2 regions of the Alteromonas sp. KUL17 genome follow, and region 2 is predicted to be linked to the other one. Evidence: predicted binding sites of a transcription regulator. Region 2 holds the regulator's gene; the other holds the start of a gene.

Region 1 (8,757 bases), on a different contig from region 2:
ACGTTTATAACGCCTCAGCGCTTGCTAAACGCGCACCTATCACTGGCTTTATTCAAGTCACTAAGCTCGCTTTTGCAATCATCACCATACTATTAAGTATTTCTTTGATTGTAGACAGAAGCCCGCTACTTATTGTGTCTGGCTTAACCGCCATTGCCGCTGTTTTACTATTGATATTCAGAGACACCATTCTGGGCTTTGTTGCCGGCATTCAAATAGCCGCTAACCGCATGTTTAATACGGGCGACTGGATTGCCATGCCTAAGTATGAAGTAGATGGTGAAATACTCGAGATAGGTCTTACCAACGTCAAAGTACAGAACTGGGATAAAACCATTTCTACGCTGCCGACTTACAGCCTTACTACAGAAGCAGTAAAGAACTGGCGCGGTATGCAAGAGTCTGGCGGACGCAGAATTAAGCGCGCCATTTATATTGATGTGCACTCTATTAAGCTTTGTGACAACGATATGCTAGAGCGCTTTTCGAAAATTCGCTATATCAACGAATATATCGATAAGAAGAAAAATGAGCTCCGCGCTTATCACCGAGATTACTCCATTGATGAGTCGGATCTGCTAAACAGCCGTCGCCTTACCAACATCGGCACTTTTAGAGCTTATTTAGAGGCATACTTGCGCAAGCACCCAGATATAAACCAAGAACTGACCCTAATGGTTAGGCAGCTACCGCCTAATGAGCTTGGTTTACCTTTAGAAATTTACTGCTTCAGTGCACAAAAGGAATGGGTGAGGTACGAAAAAGTACAGGCGGATATTTTCGACCACGTTATGGCTATGCTGGATTTGTTCGATTTACGTGCTTATCAACGTGATGGACATTTGTCGCTGCTTGCCCATCGCGAACAAAGCGCTTATAGAAATAGTCCCGAAAGCGACAATGCGCCTGAGGATGCTCAGGAGAAGAGCGAACCTAATCGATAAGGCAGTGATGAATAAAGACTTGTTCAAGACGAAAAAAAACCGGCTGAGATAGCCGGTTTTTTTAATGCTTATCGCTTAAGCCAATGCGTAGGCCATCAGTAAGCAAAGTACTAAACCAGTAACGCCAAAAAAACCGTACTCGATTTTTTCCTGCATACCTTCAGCACCTGCTTTAGCAGTCATAAAGCCCATAACGATGCTGCTTAGCCCTAGCGTAAAGGCAATTAGCGCAACACCAAACATAATTGCATTAATCCAATCAGCCATTGTGATAACCCCTTAAAAATATTGGCGGTATTATGCACCAATAAATAAGATTTAACCATGCTTGGATTGGCTTAAATGTACCGCTATTGGTATTAATTGATCTTAGTCAAAACTACTAATTAGTTGGTAATCTCACTAAATAGTGTATTTAGCAGAGCATAAAGAAATCATCAAATATTACTAACCATTTGAAAGATATAGACTTTAAATATTGGCAAGGCCATTGCTCTACCTTAGGTATAACAGCGAGTATCGTTAGCGTCTATCTGACAGTGACACTACAACGCATTGCAGTTTGCTTCGAGCACTTTCGTTAACGCGTCACACGTAAATTAAGGAATGAACAATGTCTAAGAAACTATTACTTTCAGTTGCCCTTACCAGTGCTTTAATGAGCGGCCACGCATTTGCGCATGACAGCAGCTTTCAAAACAACAGTTGTGACATGGAGCTTGATGGTCATATTCAATATTACCAAGGTGACCTAACGGTACAGATGGACAATGGCTCAGTGATGACGATTGACTCCCATCACAATATGACCATTAACGGCGAACCAGTATCGCTTGACAGCGAACAACAGCGCTGGGTAAGTGAATATTACAACAACATTGATATCGCCATCCCTATGACCTTGAATATCGCCAGTGAAGGGCTGCAAATTGCCAACGTGGCAGTAACTGAAGTATTTACTGAACTGTTAGGCGGCGATCAAATGGGTGACGATTTTCGTGAACTGTTCGACTCACTTGAAACCAAACTAAACACTTCATTCTATGATGACGCAGGCAATATTCGCGTTGATTCAACTAAATTCGATGAGCCAGGTTGGTTTGACGAAAGCTGGGAGCAAGAATTCGAAGCGCAAATTGAGTCTTTAATCAGTGAGTCTATGGGTAGAATACTTATTGCCGTAGGAACACAAATGTTGTGGGAAGGCGGTGATATGTCTGAGTTTGAGCAAAAGATGGAGCGCTGGGGTGAAGATTTAGAATATCGCTTAGAAAGCCAAGCGGCTGCGCTAGAAGAAAAAGGCGATGCATTGTGTAAGGTACTGAAGAAAGCGGATTATGCCGAAGGCAAGATGCAGGCATCCATATCTGGGCTAGATGACTTGAACCTGTTAGATATTGATCAAGGCAATCACCATGACCACAACGACGAAATGAAAATGTAGTTGGAGCATTTAGCTAACTAGACGCGCAAAACGAAACGACTTACTACTCTAACCACTCACCTTAGAAAACCGACTGTAACCCAGTCGGTTTTTCATTTTTTCAGTTAACGACAACCGCCCTCCAATTAATGTACTCTTAAGCCCTAAACAAAGGGGTATTTAATCGATGACTCAAAATGTAGTAATTAGTGGCTACGGCTGGTTAGCCAGCTATGTGGGCAAAGCACTTTCAGGTAAGGTCAATATTGTTGGCACCACTCGAAGCCAACAGAAACGTCTCGCGTTACAAGACCAAGGTATCACCGCAATTGAATATGCCCTGGGCGAAGATACATCAGCGCTTTGTAACCATTTGCCAAACGCTACCTTGTTGCTAAATATTCCCCCTGGCAGGAGAAACACAGATCTCGCGTCATACACCTACAATATGCTGCAGTTGATAGACGCAGCCATCAGCGTAAAGGTGGCGCATATCGTGTTTATCAGCACCACGTCGGTTTACGGCGATGCAACAAATGAGGTAGTGTCTGAAGTCAGCACTACACAGCCGCAAACAGCCTCGGCCAAAGCCCACGTGACTATTGAAGACTATTTATTGTCTAAGCGAGGTCAGATTGATATCAGTATTGTTCGCCTAGCCGGTTTAGTAGGCCCAGACCGTCACCCCGCCCGCTCGTTAAGTGGAAAACAGTTAGATGCAGGGAATAAGCGAATAAACCTTGTACATGTGTACGATATTGTATCTGCGCTGACGACCATCATTTGTGGCAAGCCGCTTAACGATGTTATTCACCTTTGCAGCTTGTCTCATCCTAAGCGCGGTATTTATTACGTGGATGCAGCGAAGGCGATGGATATTGATGCTCCTCGCTTTTCTGATACTGAAGCAGAACCTGCTGGCAAAGTGATTGATGCCGCACAAAGCTGGGCAAGGCTAGATATTACACCAGAGTATAGCGACCCCTATCGCATGTTTTAGGCTTTACACTTAGTAAAAATACATACTCTGACACAAACAAAAACGGCAAGCTTTAGGCTTGCCGTTTTTAAGTTGAGCTCACTGCTAGCTCACGTCATTTCTTGTAAAACCTGACTATCCGAATAGGCTCAACCCGAAGTATTTTACCGCTACCGTGTTTACAAAAATCACGAGTAAAATAAGCGGAATAAAGGTTTTCAGCGATATATCCACGTACTTTTCAAACCAGCTGCCTTTGTAACCACTGCTGCCCTCTTCCAAAGAGGCATTGAAGTTTGCACTCTTCCAACGATAAATAACAAACAAACAAATTAGCAAGCCGTTTAAAGGCAAAATCGTGTCGTAGAACACATCGTAAATGACATCAAACAATGATTTATCTGCGCCAGCGTAGTGCATAAAGGACGTAAGCATATCAACTTTACCGAATGACAACGCACTTAGGATGGCTAGCAAAATCATAATGCTTCCTAGCGACCCAAGCGCCCATTTACGGCTTACACCTTTTTCATCCATAAGCGCCGCAACAGGTACTTCAAAAATAGACACTAGCGACGTAATTGCCGCAAAGAACACTAATAAGAAGAACAAGCTAGCGACAATCGATGCGCCCATATATCCAATCGAGTCTTGTAACGCTAGAAAGATACTAGGCAGATAAGTAAAAATCATACCCACTGACGATTCACTTAAATCATCAGGGTTAATGTCTGGGTTAAAAGAGAAGATGGCAGGAAGGATCATCAAACCCGCTGTGAACGCCACGGCCGTATCCGTTAACGCCACCAGCTTGGCAGCGCTCGGTACATCTGCACGCTTATCAATGTAGCTACCATAGGTTATAAGAATACCCATGCCCAACGATAGAGAGAAAAAGGCCTGCGATAGCGCACCATTCACCACTTCAGCAGTGATTTTTGAAAACTCAGGAACAATGTAGAACTCAACGCCAGCCATCGCATTTTCGCGGGTTAATACAAAGATAACGAGACCGATTAGCATCACGAAAAGCGCAGGCATGAGCAGCTTTGCCGCTTTTTCTATCCCTTCTTTTACACCGCCTTGAAGGATGAGGTAGACCACACCAACAACGGCCGCCATATATAAAAAGATGGCTTCTGAGTTAATAAACAGCCCAAAGGTTTCTGGGTTAGCTAACTTGTCTAGATTTCCGCTTACTGCTTCGAACAAATAGCCGAAAAGCCACACAGTAATAACCATGTAGAAAACGGCAATCATGAACGGCGTAGCAATAGCTAGCCACCCCGCGACTTTCCATTTCTTTTCATTACCGCTTATATCACTGTATGCACCAAGCGGGTCTTTTTTAGCATGGCGACCTACTGACATTTCCGCCAGCATTACCGGTAAACAAATGGCAAAAACGAAAATAGCGTACATTAAAAGAAATGCACCACCGCCATTTTTAGCTGCACCGACAGGAAACCCTACCAAATTACCTATGCCTACCGCAGAACCTGCAGCTGCCAAAATAAAACCTATGCGCGATCCGAACTGTTCTCTGGCCCCGCTCATATCCCTTCCTCTTGTTGAGTTATTGTTATAGCAATTCGCCGTATCACGCCTTGTGATGCACAAAAACGTCGTGTGCTCACAATTTATGCTGGTTGTCGGTACTTACTATTCGTAAGAATCAAGCCGAGCGAACTGGTATTATTTATTATCAGGATGGCGTTTGTTGTTATGACTCACGTGTGGCGTCAACGCGTTGTATTGCTACCTCTATGGGCTTATCAATACGCTGCACCATTCCCAAAAATAGCATGGTAACAGCAGTGAAATAAAAAGTCTTGATGTTGGACTTGCTGAAATGATGTTAGACCGTATCACCAAGTTACCACTTCGCCATTCCAGTCGATAAAATGACAAGCTTGGTCTCGATTAAGCGCCGAAAGGTGGTGAATGAGCTGTTTAGCGGTAAACTCAGGCGTGAACAGTTTCTTGGCGGCGACGTTCTTTTGAAAAGGCTTAGAAAGCCCCGTATCAACCGTCCCAGGGTGATAACAAACAAGCATCACGTCTTTCAATCTGCGCTTGTATTCTACCGACGCCGTTTTAACCAACATGTTGAGCGCCGCTTTCGACGCGCGGTAGCCGTACCACCCGCCAAGTCCATTATCTGAAATACTCCCTACTCTCGCGCTTAAGCAAACAAGGGTTGAGCCTTCTTTACTCATAATATTCACCAAATGCTTGAGCCACATTGCGGGAATAATGCTGTTAGTCGAAAAATAAGCCGCTAAGGCCTGCTCGCTGACATCTTCCAAACGTTTCTCAGGATGAATGCCATCGCTTTCGCGGTGTAGAAAGCCTGTTGTGATAACTACTGTAGTTAACACAACCTGCTGTTCAGCCAGCTGTTCAACAAATTCGCTAATGTGCCTATCGTCCTGTTCGGCCAGCTGATGATAGGTAACATCCCCAGAATGATTGGTGTCAGATAAAGGCGCGCGACTAACCGCAAACACCCTAGCACCATCACTGCTATATTGCTCAATAAGCGCAGACGCAATACCGCCCGACGCGCCCACTATAAGGACGTTATTTTTCACTGGCTTCTCCTGGTATGCAGCGATCGCACTGGCGTTTTTTACCTGTTAACAGGTATGAAATGGTGTATCTATGCTTTGCGAATACATTGTAGAAAGCATCGGCTACATGACGAATAACAGGCCAGCGAAGCGATGCATATAGCCAACCCATGCCCACGGCTTTCCATGCTTCATGAGTGACATCAAGGCCAGTTATCAACGTCCCGTCTTCACGAAGTCCGTGAATTCTTGCATTGAGTGCATGCCAATCCATGGTTGGATAACGGTTCGAAAAATCGGGGGCCTGAATATCTACCAATGTTAATTTGTTGTGCTTGTCTCTTTTTCTTAAATGACGCATTTCAGCGATACACAACGGACAATACCCGTCATAGAAAATAATCACGACTGAATACCTCTGCCAAATTTTGAACACGTTTATACGCATTCTTACCAGTTGCAAACTGCTTGAAAGAAAGCAGCTAACCTCACATGTTAAAACCTTTCACTCAGCTCGCACATTATTCTTATTTAATATTCGTTTATACGATAAAAAAACACGCTTGGATGACTTGTGTTGTGACCTACCCGCACCCACACTACAGACAAAGATTAAGAGAGGTTTTTACTATGGCAAATTTACAAGTCGCCACGTTGGCAGGCGGATGCTTTTGGTGTATCGAATCAGCGTTTAATAGCGTTGAAGGCGTGGAAAAAGCAATTTCTGGCTATGCTGGAGGCGAAAAGGCCGATCCAACCTATGAAGAGGTATGCAAAGGAAATACCGGCCATGCTGAAGTGGTACAAGTGACGTTTGATGCCGACAGCATTAGCTACCGAGAGATACTAGAAATTTTCTTTGCGCTGCATAACCCTACACAGCTTAACAGACAGGGCAATGATGTAGGCACACAGTATCGCAGCGCGGTTTTCTATCACGACGATACACAAAAAGCTGAAGCAGAAAAAATTATCGCAGAAATTACAGAAGAAGAGATTTGGCCCGATCCCGTAGTGACTGAAATTGTAGCAGTAAATAACTACTACGAGGCCGAAGACTACCACCAAGATTACTTCAAAAATAATCCACAAAACCAGTATTGCTCTATGGTGGTGGCACCTAAACTTGCGAAGTTCAAAAAAACCTTCGCTTCTCGACTTCGCAGCGACGCATAAATAAAACAGCGATATTAATAGCGTTAGCCAACAATAAAAAGGGTTGCTTAAAAGCAACCCTTTTGTTTTTCAATCTATTCGTTTTCTTATTATTCAAACCAAACGCTGTTAATTTCTAGTGGAAATAATAAAGGCGCTAAGTCTTCATAACGCTTCTTATGCGCTTCACACGTCGCGTTTTTAAGGTAGTTTTTCTCCCAAGGATCGTTAATGATCCACAAGGTATTTTCAATGGTTACTAGTCCTTCCATCGACGAATTATCCATTGTGTACTGTTCGCAACTCTGATCGCCGGCAACGTCGAAGGTAATAGGGATACGCTTTGTTGGCTTATTGCCACTCACATCAATTACCCACAGTTCATTGTCGTTTCTTGCTGCGCCAAACAAATAGGATGCGCCTGTTGAATGAGTATATAACGCCAGTCCATTGATAGGGTGATTACCTGAAGTAAACGAAGGAAGTTGAAGGTTAGGCTCGCTCACTGTGGCAAAATCATTCGACGAGAAAAAGTCTTCATCAACAGACAATGTAAAAATTCTTGGCTGTCCTGCTTTATCTTTCTCTAGCGCCAGATATAACGTGCCGTCTTCAGCCATCGTCAACCCTTCAATGCCGTCGTTAGGAAAATTACCTACTTCAAAATCGTTGGGAAACTGAAGAGGTCGCACATCCGACATTTCAACCGAGCCATTATCTTTTCGTGTCAATTTTACCAACAAGGTAGGGTAATCTGTTGACCCTGTTTCCTCGTATTTGGATTCACAGCGAGGGCTTAATGCGCCGGTACGGGTAGCATCTTCGGTAACCGTATAAATTACGTTAGTGTCTCTGGGATCTACGGCTAGCGCTTCTAAATCAGGTTGCTCGCTCAAATAGCTATAAAAGCAGCTTCGGCGCACGGTATTGGAAAATGAAAAGCGTTCGCTCGATGCGCTCAGCGTTGTGGTACCTGGTGAAATGCTATGAAGTTTCAACTGTTGAGTGGTATCAGCGCTAGCATCTGCGATAGTGACAAGTTGACCATCTAGCACCACTAACCCTGAGGTTTGAGGATCAAACATAACGTTGCCTTTTTCATCAAGGATCCATTTACCCACAGTGACTTCTGTTAAGTCTTGAGGTTCAGGAGTTATAACAACGTCTTTCGGCTCGCTACAGGCGCTTATCAATAAAGTGGTTAGCACAGCACTGGTTAAATATTTTAGCATAGTGTGAAGTCCTCTCTCCGTTTATTAAGACGAGAGCAAAAGGTAAAACTGAAAAAATTGTAAGGGAGTATATCGAGCATACCGTTTATTCACAAAAAAGAGTAAGGTTATGCGATAGACATCAGATTTGCTGAGTACATATATGATTTGGCAACGTTAAATAGTCGTGCTGTCATCATGTTTTCAATTAATGTGCAGCATATTTAGTTAACACGCTTACGTGTATTAATATTGACGAAAATTAAAGGAGAGCGTCATTTCTACGCAGCACTTGCCCCAAGTTATTGCAGGTCCGATAGTAAGAAAGGTGACATCTACAGAATGTCATATTTGGGTAGTAACCAGTAACGCCGATTCACCTGCGCTAAATCTATCTGCAAATGAAGTCGTCGTCAGCGGCAATTGTCAACGCGAAACCATACGCGTAGGTAAGTACGCATTTATACACTTG
Region 2 (8,757 bases):
GATGGCGTAGCTTAATTCACTACGGTTCAACGTATAGAAATGGAAGTGTTTTACCCCTTCTTTAGCGAGTACTTTAACTTGGTCCATAGCAATGTTAGCGCCTATAAGATTACGGGTAGCTTGGTCGTCGGCATCAAGGCCGTCGAACATTTTGTGTAACCATCCCGGCACATGAACATTTGTGAACCCCGCAAATTTCACCAGTGTTTGGTAGTTGGTTACCGGCAAAATACCCGGAACGATATCTAAGTCGACACCCGCTGCGGCTGCACGGTCTCTAAATCGAAGGTACACACTCGTATCGAAAAAGAACTGGGTTATCGCTTCTGTGGCACCTGCTTCTGCTTTGCGCTTAAGGTTTAGTAAATCAAACTGCGCATTTGGTGCTTCAGGGTGCTTCTCTGGATAGGCAGCAACAGAAATATCAAAATCGGCAACGTCTTTTAGCAAGGCAACAAGATCAGAGGCATACATCTCTGTCTTTTCTACTCCTGGCGGTAAATCGCCACGAAGCGCAACAATACGGCGAATACCTGAGTCCCAGTAGTCTTTTGCAATTTGCTTAAGCTCATCACGGCTAGCATCAACACAGGTCAAGTGAGGAACCGCCGCGACACCGGTTTGCTGCTGAATGCGTTTTACTACGTCGTGGGTTCTGTCACGCTCACCGCTATTCGCGCCGTAGGTTACCGACATGTAGCTTGGCTTTAGTGGCGCTAGACGTTCAACTGACTTCCACAGGGTCTGTTCCATGGCTTCCGTTTTAGGCGGAAAGAATTCAAAAGATACATCAATATCACGCAGTTCCGACAGGGACTGGTTTAATGCATCGATACCTTGTGCGTAAGAAACCATGGCTTTTTCTCTCAAAAATGTATTCTTATAGACGTTTAGACGTCTAAATTAAAGAATATATGTCTAGACGTCAAGAGGTTTACACTGCTCAATTGACCTTTTCGTGAACTTGTTTAGAATTTCTCTTCATAACATAAAAAAGAGTAGACCGAGTTAGTACAATGGCAGAATGGAACGGTAAATATATTCACCCCTACGCAGAGCATGGCAAGAAGAGCGAACAGGTAAAGAAAGTCACTGTCTCTATACCTATTAATGTGCTTAAGGCGCTTACTGATGAGCGTACTCGCCGCCAAATCAATAATCTGCGTCACGCCACTAATTCAGAATTGTTGTGCGAAGCATTTTTGCATGCGTTTACCGGTCAACCATTGCCTAACGATGATGACCTGCGCAAAGACAATCCTAATCGCGTACCGGCTGAAGCAAGACGCATTATGGAAGAAATGGGCATTGATCCAAGCTTCGAAAACGATGTGTCGGAAGACGACTGATATTTGGTATTAAAGAGAAACGGCGCTTTGTTGTAAGTTATTGCTAGTTGATAACCTACAACACGGCGCCGTTTTTTATGTACTTGTATTCTCTAAGCGCACTTTTTAGCAAATAAAGGTTGAGCACTAGCCCCTCCATTTTTTTGCCTAATGCGCCAGAATTTTATTCTTCTGGGCTTTCAGGCACGCGTGCAACACCAGATTCAATCGCAGCCTTAGATACGGCGGTAGCAATACGCTCGCATAAACGCGGGTCCATAGGTTTAGGAATAATGTACTCCTTACCAAATGTCAGACTAGTACTCTTACTGGCAGCTAGTACTTCTTCTGGTACAGGCTCCTTCGTGATAGCACGAAGGGCTTCTACTGCCGCTACTTTCATTTCATCGTTAATGGCCGTTGCACGAACATCTAGTGCGCCACGGAAAATAAACGGGAAACACAGTACGTTGTTAACCTGGTTAGGGTAGTCCGAGCGTCCGGTAGCCATAATAAGATCTTTACGTACTTCGTGAGCAAGTTCAGGCTTTATCTCAGGGTCTGGGTTAGAACATGCAAATACAATTGGGTTTTCAGCCATCAAGGCCAGTGTTTCTGGTGGTAAAACATCCGGTCCAGACACACCAACAAAAATATCCGCACCTTCCATTACGTCTTCAAGCGTACGCTTGTCAGTATTGTTAGCAAATAGCTTTTTGTGCTCAGTTAAGTCTTCGCGACGAGTATGGATAACGCCTTTTCTGTCTAGCATATAAATACGCTCACGCTGGGCACCACACTTAATAAGCAGTTCCATACAAGCGACCGCTGCTGCACCGGCACCCATACACACAATTTTAGCGCTCTCTATGCTTTTACCCTGAATTTCCAGAGCATTAAGCATGCCCGCTGCAGTTACAATAGCGGTACCGTGCTGATCATCATGAAATACCGGAATCTTACAGCGCTTAATTAGCTCTTGTTCAATCTCAAAGCATTCAGGCGCTTTAATGTCTTCTAAGTTAATGCCGCCAAATGTGTCAGCGATATTCGCTACTGTATTAATGAACTCTTCGGTTGTACGATGCTTCACTTCAATGTCAATGGCATCCAGGCCAGCAAAGCGTTTAAACAGAAGGGCTTTACCTTCCATAACAGGTTTCGATGCCAGTGGGCCTAGGTTACCCAACCCTAAAATTGCGGTTCCGTTACTGATAACGGCAACCAGGTTTCCTTTACCCGTGTACTTATAGGCGTTATCTGCATCTTCAGCAATTTCTCTGACCGGCTCGGCAACGCCTGGGCTGTAGGCAAGAGCAAGGTCATCGACGCTGTCTGCTGGCTTAGATAACTCTACGCGGATTTTTCCAGGTGTGGGTTTGGCGTGATAGTCGAGTGCGCGTTGTCTAAAATCTGACATGTAAAAAGGTATCCTTAGATGTAGGGTTCATCGGTGTTTTCGTTCACGCTCTGTAGCTATTTTATTGTCGTTATAGTTATAGGTAGATAAACGTAAGCGCGTTACAACCAAGTAATGACAAAAGTGATTATAAATAGTTGTTAGCACTAGGGCTTGTTGATCTTTGTTTTACAGCAATCATCAATAGGCCCCAAGGTGGCATGTGGAAAAGCAGACTAGGCGTTAACCTTTACTGATTTTGTTCACATACCTTAATGGATACAAGCCTCTGGTTTATGTACCCAAAAGCGCCATAAGTCTTGAAAGCAATGCATTATTCACAGAATTAATGCTCACTATCAAAGTGCCGATCGCAACTCTAACACAGCCAATCACTGTGTACATATCTGATCAGAATTCTCATATACCAATGTAGGTTAGGCGTACTAATTAGACCAGTAAAATGGGGCTATAATTGCCATTCATGCTATTTATTTTGACTTGTCATAACATTCTGTAGGTCTATTGTGTGGAGGATAAAAACAAAGCTATCAAAGGGATCTACGTTCTCATAAATGCATTGGACAGAAACCCAAATCAGGAAAATAGAACGAAGGGAGACACCTCGTTAATTCTCCATCCAATATTTCTGATACAATCCTGTGAAAGCCCACTCAAAATTCGCGCTGAAGGCGAGGATATGACAGAAAGAAAACTAATAACCGTGCTAACCGATGTGTGCGAAAGCGTAAAATCTACCAATAATGGATTTGTTTGGCTAACTCACGTAGGGCATTGGAGAGCGCCGCAAGTGATTGCCGTGTTTAATACTGAGCAGGAGAAGCAGCGGGCGTTAACTAATGGTTGGGATATAGACTTCATAAACCAAGTGAATATTGCTTTAGCGTCAATTAAGTCAGCACCCGTTGGTATTTATTTTGATAGCGAAGAAGAGTGTAAGAAAGTGAGTGGCGGCAATTGGGATAGGCATTTATCTAATGTTAAAAACCTTCACTGAGTTCAGGTTACGCTGAATGTTGCAAATTAAGCTAAAAACGTTTTCAGAAAGGCGAGTTGCAGGGCTTGTTACACTGGCTAGGTACTGGCCTGACGTAGGATAACGGCGGTAAAGCGCTGTTTGGCACACCTTGTTTGTGTGAAGCGTGAATTTTAAGCAATAAAAAAGCGCCATAAAGGCGCTTTTTTCGAACTCGATATCAGGCTTACTTTTTGCCCAATGCACCGAAACGCTTCTTGAAGCGATCAACACGACCACCAGTGTCAACGTTACGTTGCTTACCAGTGTAGAATGGGTGACACGAAGAACATACGTCTAGGTTGATGTCTTTACCAAGCGTAGAGCGAATGTTCATTACGTTACCACATGAGCAAGTTGCTGTGATTGCTTCGTATTTTGGGTGGATATCTTGTTTCATTGGGTTACCTCACATAATAAGGCCGTATCGCTATACAACCCGAAGTCGCACACCATACGTTACTTAATTCAAATGATAAGTCGTTCAAAGAACAGCCTATCGCAAAAGAGCGGCGCATAATAAAGGATGGCAGGGCCTTGATCAAGCGGTTTTTGGCCAAATGCTAAACAAGAGAGCTAGACAAGGCAGCCGTATAAAAAGGTAGCCGTATAAAAAGGCCAAACAAAAAACATTCCTTTTATGCTTACCTGTAAAGTATGTTTAAATATTTGTCTTTCAAGACTGGGCCAGATGCTCTAGTGGCAAAATGTGTAGCTAGCTGTTAGCAGCTCAACTTGCTGTAACGTATAGGTCTGCAAGAAGCCTCAGTATAATTAGTTTCAACATAAGAAGCTTAGTAAGCGCATTACGCGCTGTAACAATCGTCAAATAAGGTAGAACCTTCGCAATGGCCTTTATCCAAGTTGCCGTGCCAGTGCCACTGCGCCAACTTTTCACGTATACCCACGATAACGCACTAAGTGCGGGTGTAAGAGTGGTTGTGCCTTTCGGTCCGCGCAAACTTGTGGGCGTAGTTGTTGAAACCCTACACAAACCTGAAAGCGACATTGAAAACTCCAACAAGCTAAAAGCCATTGAGTCGGTACTGGACGATAGCCCTATTATAGATGGGGTGTTGTTGAAAATGGCCCAATGGCTGTGGCAGTACTATCATCATGCGCCGGGTGAAGTGCTACACGCCATGCTGCCTGTCTTATTACGCAAAGGCGAGTCAGCAGCGCCAACACCCCAAGACATGTTAATGCTTACCGAAGAAGGTAAGCAAACGACTGCAGACACGTTATCGCGGGCGCCTAAACAACAAGCCTGTTTTACTGCACTGGCCGGTGGTGCCTTATTAGCGTCCCAAGCGCGCAAGCAGTATGGCGCACCTGCGGTCAAAGCACTTGTCGAAAAGTCATTGATAAGCATTGAAGAAGTCGCGCCTGAATTTAAGTCAGGCAGTTGGCTTGCCTCGTTATCGGTGTCTGAAAAGCCAATTCCAGATACTGAGCAGTCGGTTGCCATTGCCGCACTTAATCGTCAGCAGGGCAATTTCGCTGTAAGTTTGCTTGAAGGGGTTACCGGTAGCGGTAAAACGGAAGTGTACCTTCAAGCCATCGAACCCTTACTGCGCGACGGAAAACAAGTGCTTATACTTGTGCCAGAAATTGGGCTTACGCCGCAAACGGTGTCACGTTTTGAAAAGCGCTTTGGTATTGCAGTGGGCGTTTTACACTCTCAGCTTTCTGATAAAGAACGGCTACAGGTGTGGCAGCGAGCAAGAGCTGGTGAACTCGGGATAATCATCGGTACCCGCTCGGCTATTTTCACGCCGCTGCACAACCCCGGCATGCTGATTGTGGATGAAGAGCACGACGAGTCTTTTAAACAACAAGATGGACTTCGCTATCACGCCCGTGACCTAGCAGCCATGCGGGCTAAGCAGCACAATATTCCTCTTTTATTAGGCAGCGCCACGCCCGCACTCGAAACACTTAATAATGCGCTAAGCGGTCGCTATGCCCATTTGCAGTTAACTAAGCGAGCGGGAGGGGCGAAAAGCACGTATCAGCATGTGTTGGACGCGCGTGACCAACCCATTCACTACGGTATTTCGCAAGGCTTGCTAACGATAATGCGCCAGCATATCAACGCGGGAAATCAGGTATTGGTGTTTGTGAATCGCAGAGGCTATGCGCCAGCGCTGCTTTGCCATCACTGCGGCGAAACCGTCATGTGTAAGCGTTGTGACCGCCCGTATACGGTGCATAAAGCGCAGAACCGTTTGCAGTGTCATCACTGCGGCAGCATGCGCTCAATGCCATCAAACTGCGAAGCGTGCCATCACAATGAATTAGTTACGGCGGGTACGGGCACCGAGCAAGTCGAGCAAGGTCTTACAAGCTTATTTCCCGGTGTTAAGCAGGTACGAATAGACAGCGATACCGTGCGGGGCAAAGACAAACTGCACCAGACGCTAGAAGCAATAAACCGCCAAGAGTACCAGCTGCTGGTAGGTACCCAAATACTATCAAAAGGTCACCATTTTCCGCATGTAACCTTAGTGGCGGTGCTAGATTGTGATGGCGCACTTTTTAGTGCCGATTTTAGAGCACCAGAAAAGCTCGCTCAGCTTGTAACTCAGCTTGCAGGAAGAGCAGGGCGCGCTAGTAAACCCGGTGAAATGTGGCTGCAAACTCACAATCCCCACCATCCTTTGCTACAAGATTTAGTACATAACGGCTATGGGCATTTCGCCAGACACGCTTTAATGGAGCGAAAAGCGGCAGGGCTTCCCCCTTTTATTAGCCAGTTTGTCATTCGCGCAGAAGCGACCGACAGCAGTTTGGCCTATCGCTTTTTACAAGACAGCAAGCAAGTATTTCACCAGCAGCATGCTATTGCGTTAAATGGCCCGTTTCCTTGTTTGATTGAAAAGCGGCAAGGCAGGTTTCGGTTTATGCTGGTATGCAGTCATGAAAAGCGTGCGCCGCTTCACAATGCGCTGCGTTTGGCGCTGCCATTTTTACAGGCGTTGCCACAGGCAATGAAGGTAAGGTGGTCGATAGATATTGATCCTACCGATTTCAGTTAGCTTGTTGGGTAGCAATACGTTAAAATTTCTGCAGGATTGAAGTGCAGGAAAGCTGCTGCTTCATAAAGATTTGGTATATGACGTTTTCTTACGCATACAAACAACGATAACAAGTAGGAATATTGCCGACTATGGCTCAACGCGATTATGTCTCTCGTGGACGCTCTCCTCAAAAAAAGAAGCCTGCTGGTAAAGGTAGAAAAACCGGCCAGAAGCGCTCAATCAAATGCGCAATCTAACGCCCCGGTTTCTGGAAAACTTCCTATTGTGCGCCTTGTTGGCGTATTCGCATTGGTGATTGGCTTTGGTGCATTTTTGTGGTCAATAAAAGACAATGTAGAAGACGACGTGGATACACAAGCTTCACGACCTGTAGCTCCTACAGAAGAGACGTTACCTGAGCTTCCTGAAGAAGAATGGGAGTACATTAAGACCCTTCCAGGATATGAAGTAGAAGTTGAGGTCAAAGAGCAAGAAAAATCTGACAAACGCTATTTAATGCAGTGCGCCTCGTTTAGAACCCGCGCGCAGGCTGAAGAGATGAAAGCCAAAATTGCATTCCAAGGTTTAGAGGCGCTTATCAGACACAGCACTGGCAGCAACGGCGATTGGTTCCGCGTTATTCTGGGCCCTTACGAGTCTAAGCGTGATGCAGAAAAAGCCAAGCACAGTCTGCGTAAAGTGAACATTGCGACATGCCAAATTTGGTACTGGAATTTGTAGCAGTTTATTGTAGGTAACACTTAATGCGGTGCATATGGCGCTGAAATAGCGCGTAGAGAAAGAATGCGTTTACAAGGAAGTATCAATGAGTATTGCCATCACCGAACAACCAAATTACGCCGCTTATAGCATAGAAGAGCTTGAGGACGTTCTGGAAAATATTGATAAGCAGGCCTTTCCAGAACGCTATCAGGCAGCAAAAAATGAGCTCGCTGCTAAGCGGGCAACGCTGCCACCTGAGAATAATACGGATAGCGCCCTTCAAGAAGAGTATTTTACTCGACCTAAGTGGTCTGAGCTTCATCCAATAACACGTATCAGTAACGGTACTTTTTTAGTACTTATTGGCGCAATGTTCGTAAGTGTTTTAACCGATTTTATTGTGATCAATTCTTGGCTAGACAATTCGAATTGGGCCATCGTACTTCTCACTGTTGTTTATAGCGCCTTTTATTACCTCACTATTTTTGTTGATAAACGATACGCGCAGTATGTAACTAAAGATTTGCGTGGAAAAATGACGTTATTTGGCATGCCGCTATTAGCCTTTTTCTTGTGGTTTAGTTTTGTTGATACGGCATTGCCCTACACGCTTCACTTAGCGTCCGATAAACAAGAAACAGAAAGAAAATTTGCTTATGAAAAAGGAAGCGGCTCTAAGCACTGTCGACATCCACTTTTGCTAAAAGAGAACGGTCCCCTGTCTGATGGGCGATTATGCTTAAGGGAAAGTGAGCACAAACGCCTACCGAATAAAGGATGGGTGTATGTTAAGGGCTACGAAAGTGGTTTTGGTTTTTACATTGAAGGGTATCGATTTCGCTAAATTTCAACCATGAATGCCTGCGTATTAATCACTTCAAATGCAATTAGCCCAAGCAAAATGAGATTAACCAAAACCGTTACCCAATAAACTCTCATAAATGACGATTTACTACGCTTATGTTTAAAAATCTGTTGGGCTAGCAATGCACCAGGCCAACCTCCCAATAAGCTTAATATATGCAGTTTTGCCTCTGAAACTCGCCGTTTTTCCTTTTTTGCAGCCGATTTGTCTATGCCGTAAAACAGTATGGTAAGCAAACTTACCGCGCCATAAACGATAGATACTATAAACGGTAGCCGACCTGACAATGTAAATAACGCAAGTGCACCGGAGAAAATACTCAGTACGATAACATTACGTTTTCTTTGCGAGGTTGGCTTATTGGCGCGTAAACGTTTTGCTTTGTG

The links. Region 2 encodes MetJ, which represses methionine synthesis genes. Its sites were predicted from a motif close to TAGACGTCTAGACGTCTA; they were not measured.
Region 1: msrA (peptide-methionine (S)-S-oxide reductase MsrA) is a predicted target of MetJ. The motif match lies at 6,455-6,472, and genes of this name have one in related genera.

What each region holds. Positions count from the first base shown of each region.
Region 1 covers NZ_BJKJ01000036.1:3,215-11,971, forward strand. Annotated here, with positions in the region: gene KUL49_RS19540 (mechanosensitive ion channel family protein) at 1-944, shown strand, start outside; gene KUL49_RS19545 (hypothetical protein) at 1,020-1,211, opposite strand; gene KUL49_RS19550 (DUF2884 family protein) at 1,558-2,388, shown strand; gene KUL49_RS19555 (NAD-dependent epimerase/dehydratase family protein) at 2,555-3,367, shown strand; gene KUL49_RS19560 (sodium-dependent transporter) at 3,482-4,903, opposite strand; gene KUL49_RS19565 (SDR family NAD(P)-dependent oxidoreductase) at 5,215-5,940, opposite strand; gene KUL49_RS19570 (thiol-disulfide oxidoreductase DCC family protein) at 5,930-6,325, opposite strand; gene msrA (peptide-methionine (S)-S-oxide reductase MsrA) at 6,550-7,095, shown strand; gene KUL49_RS19580 (hypothetical protein) at 7,185-8,306, opposite strand; gene KUL49_RS19585 (alkaline phosphatase family protein) at 8,578-8,757, shown strand, end outside.
Region 2 covers NZ_BJKJ01000020.1:66,257-75,013, reverse strand. Annotated here, with positions in the region: gene metF (methylenetetrahydrofolate reductase) at 1-855, opposite strand, end outside; gene metJ (met regulon transcriptional regulator MetJ) at 1,017-1,349, shown strand; gene KUL49_RS15905 (malic enzyme-like NAD(P)-binding protein) at 1,513-2,748, opposite strand; gene KUL49_RS15900 (hypothetical protein) at 3,428-3,745, shown strand; gene rpmE (50S ribosomal protein L31) at 3,951-4,163, opposite strand; gene priA (primosomal protein N') at 4,612-6,801, shown strand; partial or broken gene KUL49_RS15880 (SPOR domain-containing protein) at 6,933-7,524, shown strand; gene KUL49_RS15875 (hypothetical protein) at 7,610-8,350, shown strand; gene KUL49_RS15870 (DUF1294 domain-containing protein) at 8,347-8,757, opposite strand, start outside.